4 regions of the Streptomyces sp. NPDC051172 genome follow, and region 1 is predicted to be linked to each of the others. Evidence: riboswitches for the same ligand, from Rfam matches in the RefSeq annotation. Region 1 holds a riboswitch; each other region holds the start of a gene.
The links. Region 1 has a riboswitch for cyclic di-AMP ahead of AB0N07_RS10160 (transglycosylase SLT domain-containing protein). Riboswitches for the same ligand answer to the same signal wherever they lie in the genome.

Region 2: another riboswitch for cyclic di-AMP. It lies ahead of AB0N07_RS21920 (NlpC/P60 family protein); the one in region 1 lies ahead of AB0N07_RS10160 (transglycosylase SLT domain-containing protein).
Region 3: another riboswitch for cyclic di-AMP. It lies ahead of AB0N07_RS14430 (C40 family peptidase); the one in region 1 lies ahead of AB0N07_RS10160 (transglycosylase SLT domain-containing protein).
Region 4: another riboswitch for cyclic di-AMP. It lies ahead of AB0N07_RS41710 (M23 family metallopeptidase); the one in region 1 lies ahead of AB0N07_RS10160 (transglycosylase SLT domain-containing protein).

What each region holds. Positions count from the first base shown of each region.
Region 1 is NZ_JBFBBE010000012.1:138,494-143,305, reverse strand. Features, by position in the region: gene AB0N07_RS10170 (CHRD domain-containing protein) at 1-497, opposite strand, end outside; gene AB0N07_RS10165 (polyprenyl synthetase family protein) at 656-1,666, opposite strand; cyclic di-AMP (ydaO/yuaA leader) riboswitch at 2,343-2,517, shown strand; gene AB0N07_RS10160 (transglycosylase SLT domain-containing protein) at 2,522-3,004, shown strand; gene AB0N07_RS10155 (HAD family hydrolase) at 3,057-3,914, opposite strand; gene AB0N07_RS10150 (FAD-dependent oxidoreductase) at 4,049-4,812, opposite strand, start outside.
Region 2 is NZ_JBFBBE010000035.1:705-5,516, forward strand. Features, by position in the region: gene AB0N07_RS21910 (hypothetical protein) at 1-5, shown strand, start outside; partial or broken gene AB0N07_RS21915 (tellurite resistance/C4-dicarboxylate transporter family protein) at 1-920, opposite strand, end outside; gene AB0N07_RS21920 (NlpC/P60 family protein) at 1,017-2,171, opposite strand; cyclic di-AMP (ydaO/yuaA leader) riboswitch at 2,180-2,351, opposite strand; gene pcrA (DNA helicase PcrA) at 2,744-4,812, shown strand, end outside.
Region 3 is NZ_JBFBBE010000019.1:77,044-81,855, reverse strand. Features, by position in the region: gene AB0N07_RS14445 (hypothetical protein) at 1-603, opposite strand, end outside; gene AB0N07_RS14440 (LysR family substrate-binding domain-containing protein) at 780-1,565, opposite strand; gene AB0N07_RS14435 (DUF5997 family protein) at 1,624-2,028, shown strand; cyclic di-AMP (ydaO/yuaA leader) riboswitch at 2,220-2,393, shown strand; gene AB0N07_RS14430 (C40 family peptidase) at 2,450-3,805, shown strand; gene AB0N07_RS14425 (DinB family protein) at 3,964-4,650, opposite strand; gene AB0N07_RS14420 (VOC family protein) at 4,793-4,812, shown strand, end outside.
Region 4 is NZ_JBFBBE010000121.1:4,214-9,025, reverse strand. Features, by position in the region: gene AB0N07_RS41715 (aldo/keto reductase) at 1-505, opposite strand, end outside; gene AB0N07_RS41710 (M23 family metallopeptidase) at 614-1,627, opposite strand; cyclic di-AMP (ydaO/yuaA leader) riboswitch at 1,639-1,796, opposite strand; gene AB0N07_RS41705 (PP2C family protein-serine/threonine phosphatase) at 1,961-3,043, opposite strand; tRNA gene AB0N07_RS41700 (tRNA-Met) at 3,151-3,224, opposite strand; gene AB0N07_RS41695 (alginate lyase family protein) at 3,324-4,445, opposite strand; gene AB0N07_RS41690 (dihydrofolate reductase family protein) at 4,731-4,812, opposite strand, start outside.

The DNA.
Region 1 (4,812 bases):
TGGCCGCGGACGGCTCCGCCGGGGAACCCTGTGGTGTGCAGGTTGGCGTAGAACGAACCGGGGTCGGACTTGAGAGCGGCGAGCAGGGCGGCGTCCTTGACCTGGACCGTGCCGGTGACGCTGTGCCGCTTGCTGTGCTTCAGCAGGTCGGTGAAGTCGACCTTGACGCCGCCGTTGGTGCCCTTGGCGCCCTGGTGGATGTGGAGCATGGTCGGTTTGCCGGTGCCGCGCCAGGTCACGGCGACGGACACCTTGTCGTCCTGCACCTTGATGAACTCGAGACCGGCGCCGTCCTGGTCGCCGACGGCCGGGCCGCCCGCCACGGGCACCTCGTCGGCCCCGCGCAGACTGGCAGCCAGAAGGGTTCCCCCGGTGCCGTCGGACACGACACCGGTGGCGTGGGCCGGGATCACCGCGGCGGCGATCCCGCCGGCGGCGGCCACCGCGACAGCTGTGGCCACCAGGCTCTTACGGCGCTTCGAGAACGTCGCATTCATGCCCATGATTCTTTTTTTCTCCCCGTAGACCGGCCGACACCCCCTGCGTCGGCCTTCCGGGTATGACTACGGAAGCGATCTCATTCTGGATTCAGTCCAGATATATGACGTGCATCACATCGCCTGGAGCGCAGCTCAGAGGCCGCTCGGCCGACGGCTCAGCCGGCCCGGTGCACCACGGCGTCGCACATCTCCATCAGCGCGAGCTTGGCATCGCACTCCGGCAGCGGGGCCAGGGCCGCTCGCGCGTCCTCCGCGTACCGCACCGTGTCCCGCCGCGCCTGCTCCAGCGCAGGGTGCGCCCGCAGTCCGGCGAGCGCCTCGGCATGCCGCGCGTCGTCGCTCAGGTCGGAGTCCAGCAGCTCGCACAGGGCGATGTCCTCGGCAAGACCCAGCCGGGCCGCCCGCTCCCGCAGCCGCAGCACCGGAAGCGTGGGGACTCCCTCGCGCAGGTCGGTGCCCGGGGTCTTGCCGGACTCGCGCGACTCGGAGGCGATGTCCAGTACGTCGTCCGCCAGCTGGAAGGCGACTCCCAGCCGCTCCCCGTACTGCGTCAGCACGTCCACGACCGTCTCGTCGGCGCCCGACATCATCGCCCCGAAGCGGCACGACACGGCCACCAGCGAGCCCGTCTTGCCGCCGAGGACGTCCAGGTAGTGGTCGACCGGGTCCCGTCCGTCCTGCGGCCCCGCCGTCTCCAGGATCTGCCCGGTGACCAGGCGCTCGAACGCCTCGGCCTGCACCCGGACCGCCTCGGGCCCGAGGTCGGCGAGGATGTGCGAGGCGCGCGCGAACAGGAAGTCGCCGGTGAGGACCGCCACCGAGTTGCCCCAGCGGGCGTTGGCGCTGTCGACGCCACGCCGCACGGCGGCCTCGTCCATCACGTCGTCGTGGTACAGCGTCGCCAGATGGGTCAGCTCCACCACCACGGCCGACGGCACGACCCCCGGCGCATACGGGTCACCGAACTGGGCGGCGAGCATCACGAGCAGCGGGCGGAACCGCTTCCCGCCCGCCCGCACCAGGTGCTGGGCGGCCTCCGTGATGAAGGGCACCTCACTCTTGGTGGCTTCGAGCAAACCTTCCTCGACGGCCGCCAATCCGGCCTGGACATCGGCTTCCAGAGCCTGGTCCCGCACGCTCAGCCCGAACGGCCCGACGACGGTCACGAGGGGTCTCCTGTCTGCTGGTGTCTACTGGCGGTTACACGGTTTGTCGATAGGTCGCTGACATCACTCAAGTCAGCGTATCCGGTCACCTTTCGATCACCGATGCCACCCACCCGTCCAGCCCGGGCGGTATCGGATCACGGCCGGTATGTTTTTGATCAACTGATAAGAACGGATATCTACCGACTTGTCTATCGGGGTGTCGGCCGACCCGCCTCTCGGCGTGCCCCCCGGCGCGTCCGTACGAGTCGGCACGCCCGATCGCCCCTCCCTCACGAAACGACTCACGAGGACCTCCGGATCCCGGCGCGGGGTGCTCGACGGGCGACCGCCATGACAACGACGTGCACCACACGCCAGGTTCCGTTTTCGCCCCCCAATGAGGCGATGAGCTGCTGGTTGACCACTAGTTGGGGCCATTGCCCCTTTTTGCCGTTCTTGCGGATGCCGGTGACTTGACTCACACGGCGGTGCGGGCCGACGAGCGCCACCCTCTCACCGCTTCCCCTTCCCCGTACGCGAGTTGAACCTTGGCAACCGCAAAGGATCAAGTGCCCCATAAGCCTCAGACCAAGGTCAAGAGGCGTGATCTGTGAACTCGACACTTGTTCCCGTCATGTGCTCTCGCATACGTTCCCGGCCTGTCGGGTGGACGCCGAATCCTGCCGCCGCCCGGGAACAACCATCGACCAACTGACTCGCACGGCAGGAGCGGGGGAACCAGGTAGGCCGCCGGGCCGGGCATCGTCCCTGACCGGCTAGGGGTGAAGTCGCGCTGCCGTACGGCTGCGCGGCCGGGCATCTCCCCGCCCGAACCCGACAGCTCACCTCGCAGGCGCCGGAGAGGATCCCGCCATGCCTGCAACAGGTCAGCACCGTCGTCCCAGAAGCAACCGCCTCGCTCGCAAGCTCGCCGTCACCGGTACGGGCGTCGCCGTTCTCGCCCTCCCGCTCATCGGCGCGAACAGCGCGTCCGCGGCCACCCCGACCGTGGCCAGCGTGAAGTCGATGGGCTACGCCGACAACCTCGACGGCTGGATCCGGGGCGCCCTCCAGGTCATGCAGCAGAACGGAATCCCGGGGACGTACAACGGCATTTACCGCAACATCATCCGCGAGTCCTCGGGCGACCCGGCCGCCATCAACAACTGGGACTCGAACGCGGTCGCCGGCACCCCCTCCAAGGGACTGCTGCAGGTCATCGACCCGACGTTCCTCGCCTACCACGTGCCCGGCACGGCGATGAACCCCTTCGACCCGATCGCGAACATCACGGCCGCCTGCAAGTACGCCGCCGCGCGGTACGGGTCGATCGACAACGTCTTCGGCGCCTACTAGGCGCTCCCGGGGAAGTGCCTCGACGGGCCGTTCGTCGCATCCGGCACCCTGCTCACAACCCCTCGAGTTGCCCGAGCTCCACGAGTTCGTCGAGCTCCCCGAACTCGACGAACAGTCGCTCGAGGACGACGGCGATGCCGTCGTCCTCGTTCGACAGGGTGATCTCGTCGGCCACCGCCTTGAGTTCGGGGTGGGCGTTGGCCATGGCGACGCCGTGGGCGGCCCAGTCGAACATGGGGATGTCGTTCGGCATGTCGCCGAAGGCGATGGTCTGCTGCGGGCCGAGTCCCAGGTGTGCGGCGGCCAGTGCGAGGCCCGTCGCCTTGGTGATGCCGCATGGCTGGAGTTCGACGGTCCCCGGCCCCGACATGGTGACGGTGGCCAGCGAACCCACCACCGAGCGCGCCGTCGCCGCCAACTCGTCGTCGGACAGGTCGGGATGGCGCAGCAGCACCTTGCTGATGGGTTCGCACCACAGGTCGTCGCGCCGGTCGACCCGGACCGCGGGCAGCGTCGGATGCGGCATCAGATAGCCCGGTTCGATGAGCGTGAGTCCCTCCACACCGTCCTGGTCGACAGCCGCGTACACCTGGCCCACCTCGGCCTCGATCTTGCCGAGGGCGGTCTCGGCCAGCTCCCGGTCCAGGGTGACGGACCACAGCAGACGGTCCGCGCCCACGTCGTACACCTGCGCGCCCTGCCCGCACACCGCGAGCCCCCTGCCGCCCAGTTGGTCGAAGAGCGGCCGCACCCTGGGGGCCGGCCGGCCCGTCACGACCAGGTGCCGGGCGCCGGCCCCGGCGACCCGTGCGAGAGCGGCGAGGGACCGGTCGGAGAGCGTGTCGTCGCCTCGGAGCAGCGTGCCGTCCAGGTCGGTGGCGATGAGTGCATATGCGGTGGGTGCGGCCATGATCAGAGAATACGGACAGGACGCCCCACCGACTCATCGTGAACCGGACGACGGCCGATTGCCCCACCGTCCCTCACTCAACTCCCTTATCCTTATGGGCTCTTCATCGTCAGGCAAGAGCCCGCTGCCGCTGCCTAGCCGTGCGCTGCCGCCAGGTGTTTTGCCAGCCTCGGAGAGGCGAACTCGGTGCCGCACACGAAGCGCATCACCGGGCCGTACGACGCCGCGGCCGGCAGGCCGGTGAAGTACAGGCCGGGGACCGAGGAGACGTACCCCGCGCCCAGTTTGGGTGTGCCGCGGCTCACCGCGAGACGCGTGCGCAGTTCGTGGCCGAGGAAGTCCATGGCCGCGATGTCCACCCGGTATCCGGTGGCCGCGATGACATGGTCCGCGGACATGTCCAGGATGCGGCCGGCGTGGGTGCGGACCGTCAGCTTCGGGCTGCCGTCGGCCGCATCCGCCCGCACGATCCGGTCGACCTCGCTGACCTGCACCTTCCCCTCGAAACGATCGCGCAGCCACCATGCGCCGAGCGGACCGAGGACGCGCCGCACCAGGTAGTGGCGGGCCTCGGCCGGCAGATAGCGGTAGGGGTGCGGATAGTAGCTCAGGGCCCACAGGGACCAGGCGCGGCCGAACGGCGACTCGGGGCGCAGCTTCGGCTGCTTCCACGGCGGTGCGCCGAAGGCGACCCTGCCGCGGCCGCGGGAGACCACCCGCACCTGTGCGCCCACCTCCGCCGCCAGCGCCGCCGTCTCCAGCGCGGACTGGCCGGCGCCGATCACGATCAGTTCCTTGCCGGCGTAGCGCGTGAGGTCATGCTGCTGGGAGCTGTGTGAGACCGGGCCCGTGGGGGTGGGTCCGTCCGCCGCGGCGGTGGCCAGTTCGGCCGGCAGGT
Region 2 (4,812 bases), on a different contig from region 1:
CCTGATGCCGGCGCGGGCCGCGGCGACGGAGCCCGCGGCGACGGCCGGCCACGCAGCCACCGCGATCCACAGCAGCACCTGACCGGGTCCCTTCAGCCATGGCGCGTCGAGGACGGCGGCGACGGACAGCACGGCCGTCGCCGTCATCCCCAGCGGGAAAACGGTCGCCCAGCGCCGCACGTCGTAGCCGCGCCGCGGCCGGACCGCCTCGGCGACGAGCAGTACGGCGTACCAGGCCAGGTCCAGCACGAGCAGCGACACGGTGACGGCGCGCAGGACACCGCGGTCGTCGTCGTCCCACAGGTACAGGCGCGCGCTGTCCGCCGCGACGAGCCTCGCTCCGGCGAGCGCCGAGATGGCGAGCGCACCGCCCGCCACCCACTGGTCGCCCAGCCCTTGCGTCACCTGTCGCAGATCGAAGAGGGCCAGCACGCAGGCGTAGAGGACGAGCCCGAGTCAGAACAGCGCCGGCGCCGCGCGCGCGAGCCGTGCCGTCGCCTGGACCCCGGCGAGTGTGGCGCCGAGCACCGCGCCCGGCATGTGACGCCGCCAGTGCCGTGCGACCTGCACCAGCAGCAGCGGCCACAGCACGGCAGCCGGCGCGAGCAGGGCCTCGGCTGGGGTCTGCCGTCCGAGGGCGCAGAACCGGGTTCCGAGGACGGTGGTCGCCGCGACGGCGGTCAGCGCCCCCGGCGCCCCGCCTCCGCCCGCCACCTCACCGGTTCCCGCACCAGCCGGGCACCGAAGCCCGCCGCAAGCACCGCCCAGGCGACACAGGCCAGGCCCAGGACGATCCGCGACAGCACCTCGTACCCCGTCGGATGCAGTCCGAGCGACACACTGCCGGTCGCCGGCACGGCGGCCCCGGCCGCCGGCGAACGCTGCGCCCACCAGGCGTGGCGGAAGGTCGGGCCGGACATGGGGCCGATGCCAAGGAGTGCGGCGCGGGTTGAGGCCGGGCCACGCGCGCGTGCATCACAAACTGTCCCCACGCGCGCGTGCCCTGCTCTCCTGCCTCAGGCAGGCCGCACCACGCTGTGGATGATCGATTCGCCGCCGTAGTAGATCGACTCCTCGCGGACGTACGCGCCGGGCTTCGGGGCGTGGATCATCATGCCGTTGCCGATGTAGACGCCGACGTGGCTGATGTCGTCGTAGAAGAAGATCAGGTCGCCGGGCTGAGCGTCGGTCAGCGAGACCGTCGTGCCGGCGTTGACCTGGTCGTAGGTGGTGCGCGGGAGGGAGACGCCGGCGGCCTTCCAGGCGGCCTGGGTGAGGCCGGAGCAGTCGTAGGAGCCGGGGCCGGTGGCGCCCCAGACGTACGGTTTGCCGATCTGTGCCCGGGCGAAGGCGAGCGCCTTCTCGGCCTTGGTGGCGTAGGAGGAGTCGCTGGTGGAGGTGGATCCCGAGCCCGAGGCGGAGCCGCCGTCCCGGGCCGCGGCCTCTTCCTTGGCCTTCTCCGCCGCCGCCTGCTGTTTCGCCAGCTCAGCGGCCTTGCGGGCCGCCGCCTCCTCCTGCTGCTTCTGGATCGCCGCGAGCCGCGCCTTCTCGTCGGCGGTCAGCTTCGACAGCAGCTCGCGCGCGTCGGAGAGCTTCTTCTGCACCGTGGACTTGGCGGTCTGCAGGTCGCTCTGTGTCGCGGTGAGCGACTCAAGGCTCTTGGATGCCTCCTGACGCTTCTTCATCGTCGCGGACTGCTCGGTGAAGTACTCGTCGACCGCGCTCTTCTGGCGAGAGGTCAGCCGTCCCATCAGCTGCGTCTGGTCGAAGTAGTCCTGCGGGGAGTCCGCGAGCAGGAAGGTCGCCGTGTCGGGTGCGGCGGCTCCGGTCCGGTACTGGGCCGCGGCGAAGGAACCGAGCCGGTCACGCTCTTCGTTGAGCTTCTGCATGCGCTTGGCGACGTCGTCGAGGAGGGTGTCGACGTTCTTGCGCTGCTTCGTGGTCTTCTCTTTGGCCGCGTTGTACTTCTCGGTGGCCGACTCCGCCTGGCGGTAGAGGTCGTCGACCTTCTTCTCGACCTCTTCGAGGCTGGGCTTGCCGTCCGCGGCGGGGGCGGCGTTCGCGGACTGGGACAGCAGGGCCACCGAGGTGAGGGCGGCCGTGGCGAGGGCGGGGGTGCGTATACCTGCTACGCGCGAACCCGCGGGGCGCGACTTGCGGTGCGACGCCAAGGGAGGCGACTCCTTCCATGCTCCGCCTACCGAGTTAGCTGTCGGGTTCGGGCGGGTGGTTCGGAAGGGTTGCCCTACGGTCCGTGCCCCGAAAGGGAGGAGGACCGATTCACCCCAAGGTCGGTGTGGGTCCCCGGCTCCGGATGCGCGGCGGCGCACCGGACTCGGCGGAGGCCGCGCGGCCCGGCGACGTTCGCCGGTGGGGGTCGTGCGGCCTGCCGGAACGGTAGCCAACTCGTGTGGCCCCTGTGAAGGTTGATGTTCGATATGCCCGATACATTTTCGTGACCTTCGGTCAGCAGGTCGCATGCGCTCGTCAATTCGGGATGATATGTGCCGTCCTGGTGGTATTTCTGTCGGAGCGGCAGCGTCCACTCGCTTCGGTCCACGCCTCGACTTGTTCGATTACGGTCCGTGATGGCACGGTTCTGGAGAGCAGAGGACGTCTGGCGTTCAGGTCTGGAAGCACCAGGGATTCTGCGCCCGTGGAGGCCCAGGGGAGCCCGCGGATTCCGGCGATGTTCTCAGGGCGGCGGCGGGCTGTCAGTGGGGCACCCTAGACTCGGAGAGCGATGAGCAGCCTCTTTGACGACAGCTTCCTGGCGAACCTCCAGGCCCCCCGCGGGCACGAGGAGGAACCTCCGCCGCCGCCCGAGGACGATCACGGACCGGAGCCGGTTCCGGACGATCTGTTCGGCGGGAAGTTCGACGTGCCCCCGGACCGGGAGGACTACTACCGCAACGGCGCCCCCCGCCCGGCGATCGACCCGGCCGCACTCCTGGACGGGCTGAACGAGAACCAGCGCGCGGCCGTCGTCCACTCCGGCGGCCCCCTGCTCATCGTGGCCGGCGCCGGCTCCGGCAAGACCCGCGTGCTCACCCACCGCATCGCGTACCTCCTGGGCGAGCGGAACGTGCATCCCGGCCAGGTCCTCGCGATCACCTTCACCAACAAGGCCGCGGGCGAGATGAAGGAGCGCGTCGAGCAGCTCGTCGGCCCGCGGGCGAACGCGATGTGGGTGATGACCTTCCACAGCGCGTGCGTGCGCATCCTGCGGAGGGAGTCGAAGAAGCTCGGCTTCACCTCCTCCTTCTCGATCTACGACGCAGCCGACAGCAAGCGCCTGATGGCCCTCGTCTGCCGCGACCTGGACCTCGACCCCAAGCGCTACCCGCCGAAGTCCTTCAGCGCCAAGATCTCGAACCTGAAGAACGAGCTGATCGACGAGGAGGACTTCGCCGCCCAGGCCGCCGACGGTTTCGAGAAGACCCTCGCCCAGGCCTACGCCATGTACCAGTCGCGGCTGCGCGAGGCGAACGCCCTCGACTTCGACGACCTGATCATGACGACGGTCAACCTGCTGCGCGCCTTCCCGGACGTCGCCGAGCACTACCGCCGCCGCTTCCGGCACGTCCTGGTCGACGAGTACCAGGACACCAACCACGCCCAGTACGCGCTCGTACGGGAACTCGTCGGCACCGGCACGCGCGCCGACGAAGCTGACGTACCGCCGAACGAGTACGACCTCCAGCCCGCCGAACTGTGCGTCGTGGGCGACGCCGACCAGTCGATCTACGCCTTCCGCGGTGCGACGATCCGCAACATCCTCCAGTTCGAGGAGGACTACCCGGACGCGACGACGATCCTGCTGGAGCAGAACTACCGCTCCACCCAGACGATCCTCTCCGCGGCCAACGCCGTCATCGAGCGCAACGAGTCCCGCCGCCCCAAGAACCTGTGGACCAACGCGGGCGCGGGCGCCCGCATCACCGGCTACGTGGCCGACACGGAGCACGACGAGGCGCAGTTCGTCGCCGACGAGATAGACCGTCTCACGGACGCCGGCGAGGCGAAGGCCGGAGACGTCGCCGTCTTCTACCGCACCAACGCCCAGTCCCGTGTCTTCGAAGAGGTCTTCATCCGCGTCGGCCTGCCCTACAAGGTCGTCGGCGGTGTCCGCTTCTACGAGCGCAAGGAGGTCCGGGACGTCCTGGCCTACCTGCGGGTGCTGGCCAACCCCGAGGACTCGGTGCCGCTGCGCCGCATCCTCAACGTCCCCAAGCGCGGTATCGGCGACCGCGCGGAGGCGATGATCGACGCCCTCGCCCAGCGGGAGAAGATCAGCTTCCCGCAGGCGCTGCGCCGCGTCGACGAGGCGTACGGCATGGCCGCACGTTCGGCCAACGCCGTCAAGCGGTTCAACACACTGATGGAGGACCTCCGGACGATCGTCGAGTCCGGCGCGGGCCCGGCGACCGTACTGGAGGCGATCCTCGAACGTACCGGCTACCTCGCCGAGTTGCAGGCCTCCACCGACCCGCAGGACGAGACCCGCATCGAGAACCTCCAGGAACTCGCCGCCGTGGCCCTGGAGTTCGAGCAGGAGTCCGGTGAAGGCGAGGAGCCGGGCTCTCTCGCCGACTTCCTGGAACGCGTCGCGCTGGTCGCCGACTCCGACCAGATCCCCGACGAGGAGGAGGACGGCTCCGGAGTCATCACCCTGATGACCCTGCACACCGCCAAGGGCCTCGAGTTCCCGGTGGTCTTCCTGACGGGCATGGAGGACGGCGTCTTCCCGCACATGCGCGCCCTCGGCCAGACCAAGGAACTGGAGGAGGAGCGGCGGCTCGCGTACGTCGG
Region 3 (4,812 bases), on a different contig from region 1:
ATGCTCGCGACCGGCCAGATTGGGTACGGCGATCGACTCCCACACCATCGACCCGCCGGTGAGGGCGAACACGATCGGAGCACGCTGGACGATCGCGACATAGGTGAAGAGGCCCACGACGGCGGCGGACGGGCCGGTGTCCAGCACCTGCCCGACCGCGCGCGGCAGCCCCAGCCCGCCCCAGCCCGGACCGAGCGCGATCATCAGGCGCACCATGAGGGTGCCGGCGAGGGTGGTCGCGTACGAGATGACGAGCGTTCTGGCCCGGCCGAGGATCAGCTCTGCGAGGGCGAACGCGAGGAACAGGCTCGTGATCCCCGCCCACACGGGGAGATCCAGGGCCGGGACGTACAGTGACACCGGCGTCCGCAGCAGGGCCAGCCACAACGGCAGGTCGCCCTTGACACCGCCGAGCAGCCGCACCACCACCGCACCCGTCGGCCGCTGCGCCAGCGCATGGAAGAAGATGACACCGAAGGCGGCCAGGAACGCCAGGAACAGTGCGGGCAGCCCACGGCGTCTGAGTTGCCGCACCGGATCGACGACGATGCCGTGCCACTCGACCCGCAGCGTGCGTACCACCAACGCCGCCACCCGCCACAGCGCGCCGCGCGGCCGCCGGTACTCACGGTCGGCCGGATCACCCCACAGTCCGTGGGCACGCAGCCGATCCGCGGCACCGCCCGCGCACCGCACCCCCTTGCGCAGCAAAACTCCCCCGCCTCCCGTCCATCGCCCCACCGGATGGTCGGAACGGGGCGAGGCCGCCCCGAGGGAGGCTATGCCCGGCGGCGGGGCTTCCTTCGCTTGGCGCCCTTGGAGACGTCGGATCCGGCCCTCGGGTTGCTCCCCGCCGACTTCCCAGCCGTTTTTCCGGTCACCTTTGCCGCCGCGGGCTTGCGCCGGGCGCCGGTCGTGTCGCCCGCCTTGCCCTTCGTTTCCGGTGTCGCCGCCTTGCGGCCGCGGGAGCTGTTGGCCGTGCGACCGCGGACGATTCCGATGAAGTCCTCGACCAGGTCCGTGGTCGCCTCCTCGGGCCACGCCAGGGCGATGCTCGACGCGGGGCCGTCCACCAGCGGCCGGTACGTGAGGTCCTTGCGGTGGTACAGACGGGCCAGCGACTGGGGGACGACCAGGAGGCCGACGCCCGCCGCGACGAGTTCCACGGCGTCCTCGGTGGTGGCGGGGCGCTCGAAGGCGGGCTCGCCCGGCGGCCGGTCCCAGTCGAAGACGTCGTCGAGGGGGTGGAAGAGCACCTCGTCCGCGAGGTCCTCGACGGTCACCTCGTCCGCCGCCGTGATCACATGGTCCTTGGGGACGACGACGACCGTCGTCTCGGTGTAGAGCGGGATCGCGCTGAAGAACGTACGGTCGACCGGCAGCCGTACGAGTCCCGCGTCGGCCCCGCCCGCGCGCAGCACGTCGGATGCCTCGGCGGCCGGTACGGCGAGGAGGTTCAGCGGGATGTCGGGCAGGCGCTCGTTCCAGATCCGCACCCACTTGGCGGGCGTCACTCCCGGGACGTACGCAAGCCGGAACGCCTGGGGTTCTTCCGAGCCTGTCACCAGGCCAGGCTACCGGCCGTGGTCGGAGGACTCGCACATGCTCGATACCCTGGACGGCATGAAGTCGCACCAGAGCACCCAGACGATGAAGCCCGCGACCGCGGCGAAGAAGCTGGGTGTGTACCTCGAGGCCACCCCCGCCGAGTTCCGGGAGGGCGTCGTCTCACGAGCCGAGCTCGACCAGCTCCAGGCCGAGCCGCCCGAGTGGCTGCGCGAGCTGCGGGCAAACGGTCCGCACCCCCGTCCGGTGGTCGCGGCGAAGCTGGGCGTCTCCATCGCGGGTCTCGCCCGGGGCGGGATCACCGAGGCGCTCACCACCGAGCAGATCGAGGCCCTGAAGCAGGAACAGCCCGAGTGGCTGCAGAAGGAGCGCGCCACCCAGGCGGAGGTCCGCAAGGAGGCGGCGCGCATCAAGAAGCGCGACGCCGAGCGTGAGGCTCGCAGCGAGGGCCCGCGGGCCTGACGCGGCCCGTTCGCAACGGACGGTTGCCGTCCGGATCCACTGTGTGCACAACGCACGGATCTGACGGCACGTCACGACGAAGGTCACAGAAGCGTATCGGACATTCCGGCCTTCAACCTTCACACGAGCCGCACAAGTTGGCTAGCGTGTCGTCAGGCCGCACGAGTTCCTCCGGCGAACCCCGCCGGGACGCGCGGCCTCCGCCGAATCCGGTACGCCCCTGTGGCAGCCGGAACCGGGGACCCAACCGAACGACGGGGTGAATCGGCCCAACTGCCCGCCAGGCAGGGGCCGTAGGGCATGCCTTCCGGAACCGACCGCCCGAACCCGACAGCTAACTCGGTAGGCGGAGTACGGAAGGAGTACGGCTCCCATGGCGCCGGATCGACCATCGCGCACCGCAGGCTCGGGCCTTCCCGGCATGCGCAATTCCGCTCTCGCGACCGCCGCCCTCACCTCGGTGGCCCTGTTCTCGCAGACCGCCGACGCCGCACCGACGACGGGCGACGAGGGGCCCAGCCGCGAGGCCGTCCGGCAGCGGGTGAGCAGCCTCTACGACCAGGCCGAGTCCGACACCGGCAACTACAACTTCACCCGGGCCCAGCTGCTGGGAGCGCGGCCGCCCGCCGCCCCGCCCCGCGAGCGCGGCCGCTCGGATCCGGCACTCGACTCGGTGTCCCGGCGGTGGTTCGACGGAGCCCGCGCCTCGCTGGGTCCGACGGTGCCTGCGCTGCTGCCGGCCGACCGTATGCCGGACCGCCGGGCCGAGCCCCGGACCGCGCGCCCGGCGGACAGCCGCAGCACCGCCCTTGAGCTGGAGGCGACCGCCCGGCCCGTGGCCGAGCTGACCTCCGCGGAGTCCCGCCGTACGGTGGCCGAGCTGACCGCCGGCCCCACGGCTGCGCTCCCCGCCATCCCGCTGCCCCGACAGGAGGCCGCCTCCGCGCTGCCCGCTGCGGCCCCCGAGTCCAGGCAGACCTCCCTGCGCAGGTCCAAGGAGCAGAATCAGCGCAAGATCGCGGCGGCCAGCGAGCTGCTGTACCGGTACACCGCCCGGCAGACATCCGCACCGCGCCCGGCTGTCGGGGCCGTGCCGGCCCAGCTCCCCCGGCAGGACCAGGCGCAACAGACCCGCCCGGCGGCCGAGGAAGCGTGGCGGCTGCAGGAGCCGACGGTCCTCGACACTGGCCTGCCCCCGGCCGGGGCACAGCTGATGCAGCCGTCCGTCCTCGACACCGGCGTACCCGCGGTCGAGCAGTGGCGCATGCAGCCTTCCGTGCTGGACACGGGCGTACCCGCCGTGGAGGAATGGCGCACCCAGCCGTCCGTGCTCGACACCGGCATACCTCAGGCCGGGGGTTGGACCATGCAGCCGTCCGTCCTCGACACGGGTGTGCCCGCAACCGTTACGCCCACCGCCACCAAGGCCGACAGGGCGATCGACTTCGCCCGTGCACAGATCGGCAGGCCGTGTCTGTGGGGTGCGGTCGGGCCGGAGTCGTACGACAACGCCGGGCTCACCCAGGCCGCCTGGCGGGCCGCGGGGGTCACCCTGCCACGGACCCCGTACGAGCAGGCGGGCGCCGGCACCGTGATTCCCCTGGCCGAGAGCCGCCCCGGAGACCTGATCTTCTTCAACGACAACTTCAGCCACGTCGGCATCTACACCGGCAACGGCCTGATGATTCACGCACCGGGTCCGGGCGCGGTCATCCGCGAGGACTCGGTCCACTACGCAGGCGAAGCCGCGGTCCGTATCGCAGTACGCCCCATGTGACACCAACGGCTCACTGAACCAGGAGGAGGCCGCCGACGGAAGTCGGTGACCTCCTCCTTTTCAGCCACAGGCACTCCACAACATCCTGTGACGCATGACCGCATTCGCAACGGCCGCCTGTGGCTCCGGTTCCGGGAGCGCCGGTACCCGTGACCGCATCAGCACGGTCCTGCGGGCCCAGCAGGTGGGGCTGATTCCCACGCCGTGACCCGTGGCGGCGCGGTCAGGGCCGGCGCGCGGTACAGGTCGCGCAGCAGGGCGATCTCGGCCCCGTGGTGCAGGACTTCCTGGTTGACCCACCACACGATGTCGACGAAGGGCTCTTCCGCGTCGCTGCCGTGCGGATACGTACAGTGGCCGACCTTGTCGAGTGCCGCGTCGCCGCTGTTCAGCAGCGCCTCCCGCCAGGCCGTGACTCCGGCGTCGAAGGCGGCGACGGCCGCTGCCACGTCCCCGCTGACGAGGTAGTCGTCCCGGGTGAGGCGGTGGGTGCCTGCCGTGTGATCGGCGCGGAGGGTCAGCATCTCGCTGAGGTGGCTCAGCCGCCACGCGATGGTGGTGAAGGGCGGTGGCCACGGATGCGGGTAGGACGCCGCGTCACGTCCCCAGTCTCCGTCCGCGGCACCGGCCAGCAGGGTGGCGCGCGGTCCGGGCCCGTCCGCCCTTCGCCGCACCGACCAGCAGTCCGCCACCGGCTCCCAGAGGTACTCCTCGTCGGTCATGGGCCCGACCTCGGTGTCCGAACCGTCGCCGCTGTCCATCACCGGCCCGGTCAGCCGGGCGGCCAGACGCCCACAGGCGAAGTCGAACTGCTCCAGCAACGGAGCCAGACGAGACACGGTCACCGACACTCCCATGGCGGACTCGTGGGCGCACGGCGCAGGCATGAACCGACCGGCTAGCCTGGCACAACCGGCGCACACCCCGCCTCTCCTTTTCCGAGGCCGGGTATTCCGGCAACAGGTTCCCGATGACAGGGAGTCGGCCATGAAGCCGAACCGCTCCAT
Region 4 (4,812 bases), on a different contig from region 1:
CCAGGGACGCGCGGAGCCGGTCGGCGGAGATGTTGGACGCGGCGATGTGCCGGACCTTGCCCGCCTTCACCAGCTCGTCGAGCGCGCCGATGATCTCCTCGACCGGCACCTCGGGCTTGTCGAAGTGGGTGTAGTAGAGGTCGATGTAGTCGGTGTCGAGGCGGCGCAGGGAGGCCTCTGCGGCGGCCTTGATGTTGGCGGCGGACAGGCCCTGGAAGTCGGGGTGCTGGCTGACCTTGGTCGCGATGACCACGTCGTCGCGGTTGCCGCGCGCCCTGACCCACTTGCCGATGATCGTCTCTGACTCGCCGCCGTGGTTGCCGTCGACCCAGGCCGAGTAGGAGTCGGCGGTGTCGACGAAGTTGCCGCCGGCGGCCGCATAGGCGTCGAGCACGGCGAAGGAGGTGGCCTCGTCGGCGGTCCAGCCGAAGACGTTGCCGCCCAGGGAGAGCGGGAAGACCTCCAGGCCGGAGGAGCCGAGCTTGCGCAGAGAAGGAGAAGTCATGCCTTACGTCAACGCCCGCCCCGGTGGCCGGTCTTCCGCGGCGGGCGCAAAGATCCCGTAAACAAGCGGACTACGGCACTCCGGGGGCGGACGGAGAACGCACGGATGTCAGGGGTTGAGGCCCTTGCTGCGCAGCCACGGCAGCGGGTCGATGCCCGTGGCCTGGCCGTCGGGGTGGACCTCCAGGTGCAGGTGCGGGCCGGTCACGTTGCCGGTGGCGCCGATGCGGCCGATGACGTCACCCGTGCCGACCTTCTGGCCGACGCTGACGCTGATCGACGACTGGTGGCAGAACCAGAGCTCCGTACCGTCGTCGAGGGTGAGGATCGTGCGGTAGCCGTACGCGCCCGCCCAGCCGGCCTGCGTGATGGTGCCGGAGTGGATGGCCTTGATGAGCGTGCCCGTGGGGGCGGCGAAGTCGAGGCCCGTGTGGTAGCCGGAGGACCACATGGAACCGGCCTGACCGAAGGTGCCGGTGATCGTGTACGACACGACCGGCAGCTGGAACTGCTTGGCCAGCTCGGCGAGCTTCACGGCCTCGGCGGCCTTCTTGGCCGCCGCCTCCGCCTTCTCCTTCGCCGCGGCGGCCTTGGTCGCGGCCTCCTTCTCGGCCTTGGCGGCGGCGTCGTCGATCTGCTTCGCGAGGGCCGCCTCGGTGGCCGCCTGGCTCTTGCCGTCGATCTGGACCTGCTGCGACTCGGCCTGCGCCATGATCCGGTCGCGCAGCGCCTCACCGGCGCCCCGCGCGGTGCCCTCGGAGGTGGTGGCGACGTCGCTGAGCGCGGTCGCGGAGCCCTTGGGGGCCTCGGAGCCACCGAACACATGGGCCACGGAGGCGAGATCGGGCATGGAGATCGACACCGGCGGCTTGCCGGTGTTGGCGCTGGCCATACCGCCCGCGCCGACGGCGGCTATGACACCGACACCGAGGACCGTGGAGCTGCGGGCGAGTCCCCCGCCGCGCTGCTTGGCGACGCGGTGCCGGCCGCGGACCGGGGCGAGGGAGTCCTCGGTGGGATTCCACTCCTCCCACGGACCCTCGTCGGTGCGTCGGCCGGCGAAGCCGAAGGGTTCGGTGCTCGGCACGAACGGGGCTGGCGGGGCAGGCGGGTTGGACGCCACGTGGGCGTGCTCCTTTCCTTCCTTCTCGCCTACCGGGTTAGCTGACGGGTTCGGAGCAGGAAGGTCTCCTACGCGCGTATACCTGCCGTGCTGCCACGGCGGTGTCGGCGCGATTCACCCCAGGGTGGTGGTTCCCCGGTTCCCTTGCGGGATTCGGCGCGTGCGCACGGAGCCGCCTCTTGTGACGGCTGGGACGACCGCGCTGCGTTATCGAACGTTAATAGACCCGGGGTGTCGTTTCCAAGGTGTTCCGCTTGATCATTAACCTTTCTGACCTGAACGTACGGCGCATGAACGGCGAAAAACGGGCGAGTTGACCGCGCCTCAGGAATCTCAGGGCCGTCTTACGGCGAGCAGTGCCATGTCGTCCGCCATGGCCTCACCGGCGTATCTGCGCACCTCCCGTGCGAGGGTGGCGAGCAGCGCGGCGGGCTCGTGGAAGACCCGGCCGGCGAGCCGGTCCGCGGGTTCGAAGAACCGCCCGTGCTCGTCCCGTGCCTCGGACAGCCCGTCGGTGTACAGCAGCAGCGTGGCCCCGCCGCGGAACGCGATCTCCTCCGCGCGGTCGGGCCGGCTCCCGAAGTCGCCCATGCCGAGCGGCAGGGCGGGCTCGCGGGCGTGCAGGGTGTGCACGGTGCCGTCGGGGCACAGCAGCAGCGGAGGCGGGTGGCCTCGGGTGAGGATGCGGACGACGCCCTCGCCGTGCGGGAGTTCGGCGAGCACGGCGGTGGCGAACCCCTCGAACAACTCGATGCCCCCGCGCCGCGCCGCCTCGCGGGCCAGCGCCCGGTCCAGCCGCTGTGCGACCGCCTCCAGGGTGGCCTCCTGTTCGGCGGCCTCCCGGAACGCCCCGATGACGACGGCCACGGCGGCCACCGCGCCCATCCCCTTTCCCCGTACGTCGCCCACGACCAGCCGTACGCCGTACGGGCTGTCCTGCACGGCGTACAGGTCGCCGCCGATGGATGCGTCCGCCTGCGCGGCCTCGTACCGTGCCGCGACTGCGAACCCTCCGACCCGCTCGGCGGGTTCGGGCAGCACGGCGCGCTGGGTGGCCTCGGCGATCTCGCGCTGCGAGGCGAGCTCCTCGCGACCGCGGCCGACGAGGAGGTTGATGAGGACGGCCAGGACGGAGACCGTCGCGACGGTGGCCAGCTCGGTGATCGCCTCGACCTGGAGGAGGATGCCCATCTGGGCGTGGATCGCGGTGACGACGAGGACGGTCGCGATGCCGGTGAGGACCGTGCCGCGGCGCGAGTAGAGCGGGGCGGCGACCAGGGGTGCGGCGGTGAAGAGAGGGCCCGCCGTGAACCGCGACGGGGTGAGGTAGTCGTAGAAGGTCCCGCCGACGATCAACAGCGCCGGGAGCAGCCGCACGAAGGTGCGCGCGTATGAGATCGGCCCCTCCTGCTCCACCTCTCCAGGTTTCCCGGTACGGCGGTGCGGGGCGAGCCGGATGACCCGACCGGGGGAAACACTCAGGGCCGGAGTCCAGTCACTGGACTCCGGCCCTGAGCCTTGAGTAGCGGGGACAGGATTTGAACCTGCGACCTCTGGGTTATGAGCCCAGCGAGCTACCGAGCTGCTCCACCCCGCGTCGTTGTGTAACCAGCATACGCCATCCGCGGGGCTGTCTGCGCCAGGGTTTGTGTCCGCCCCCGTTCGCCTGCGTTCTCGGGGGTTCGCAGGATGGCCGTCAGGCGGCGGGGTTGTCCGCGTGGGTGAGCGTCTCCCAGGAGACGAAGAGGTCGTCGGTGCCCGCCGGGCGGCTCTGCTCGACCAGCTTGTGGGCGGCCGGGACGGGGGTGCCGAGCCGGTTCTCCAGGTGGTTGAGGGCGACCTCCAGGTCGGGGCCCATGTTGCCGACGACCCTGCCGCCGCACAGCCACCGCGGGGGCTTGGCCCCCATCTCGTAGCGGGCGTGGAAGTCGAGGGCCGCCTTCAGCCGGTCCTTGACGTCGCCGTACAGGTCGACGCCCTGGTGCCAGGCGGTCTCGGCGATGTGCGCGGTGGCGGCGAGGGAGTAGCCGACGTGCTTGAAGTTGCGGCAGGTCTCCTGCGCGATGCCGTCCTCGAACTTCGTCTCCTTGAACCAGTACGTCTCCAGCTTCTGCACGGTGTTGGCGTCGGAGCCGGCCGGGGTGAGCGGGATCTTGCCGTCCTTGCGCAGATAGAAGTAGTCGGGCACCAGGCCGCGGAAGCGTTTTACGGCGGTGTCGAAGGTCTTGTGGTCGTCGGTGAAGACGGCGATCCCGATGGCGGCGTCGGTCATCGCGAGGTCCCAGTTGCCGTTGTAGTCGGGAAGGTCCCTGGTGACCTCGGGGAGGTAGGCGGTGCGCAGCATGGCCGTGAACCGCCGTACTCGGTCGGCGGGCCAGCCGGCGCCCGGTGCGTACCGGATGATCTCCGCGGCCCGCGCCCAGGTCGACCCGGCCCAGGAGGACTGCAGCCGGGCGTCCTGCGCCGTGTGCCGCTTCAGCTGCGCCGACCAGGCGTCCATGATCTCCCGGGCCTTCACGGCGTGCTCGTGCTGACCGGTGACGCTGTAGAGGAGCGCCTGGGTGTAGGCGGCGATGGCGTCCTGCCGCTCCTCCAGACAGCCCTTCGCGCCCTTGCCGCCCCAGGGGCAGTTGACGACCGCGACCGGCTGGGCCGTGTACTTGTACGACCCGTACTTGCTGTCCCGCATGTCGAGGAACGCCTGCAGCCAGGGCTGCTTGCCCGCGATGACGTTCTTGCGTACGACGTCCAGCTGGGCCTGGCTGACGAGGACACCGGGGTGGGTGAACGGTGCGCCCGGGGGCAGCGCCCTCGCCATGGTGCGGGTACCGGGGTCGGTGCCGCAGGAGGCGACGAGTGCCGTCAGCAGGAGGACGAGGAGAACTGCCGCCGCACGTCTGGGAACTGACCTCACTGGCACTACCTCCGCGATCGCCTCCGGCCGGTACGGTCAGGGTCGCCCTTGCAGAGGTCGGGCGCAGGATCTGTTGGGCCGATCGGCCGGGTGCGGGGTGGTTGTGGCGAGCGGTGCTGGGGGCTGCGCCCCCAGACCCCCCTTCGGCCTGAACGGCCTCGTCCTCAAACGCCGGACGGGCTGAAATACCTACGCCAAGTGCCGGTTCGGCGCCTTCGCCCGCTCCTCGTACTCCCCCAGTACGACCACCTCGACCCCCCGCCCCGCCAGC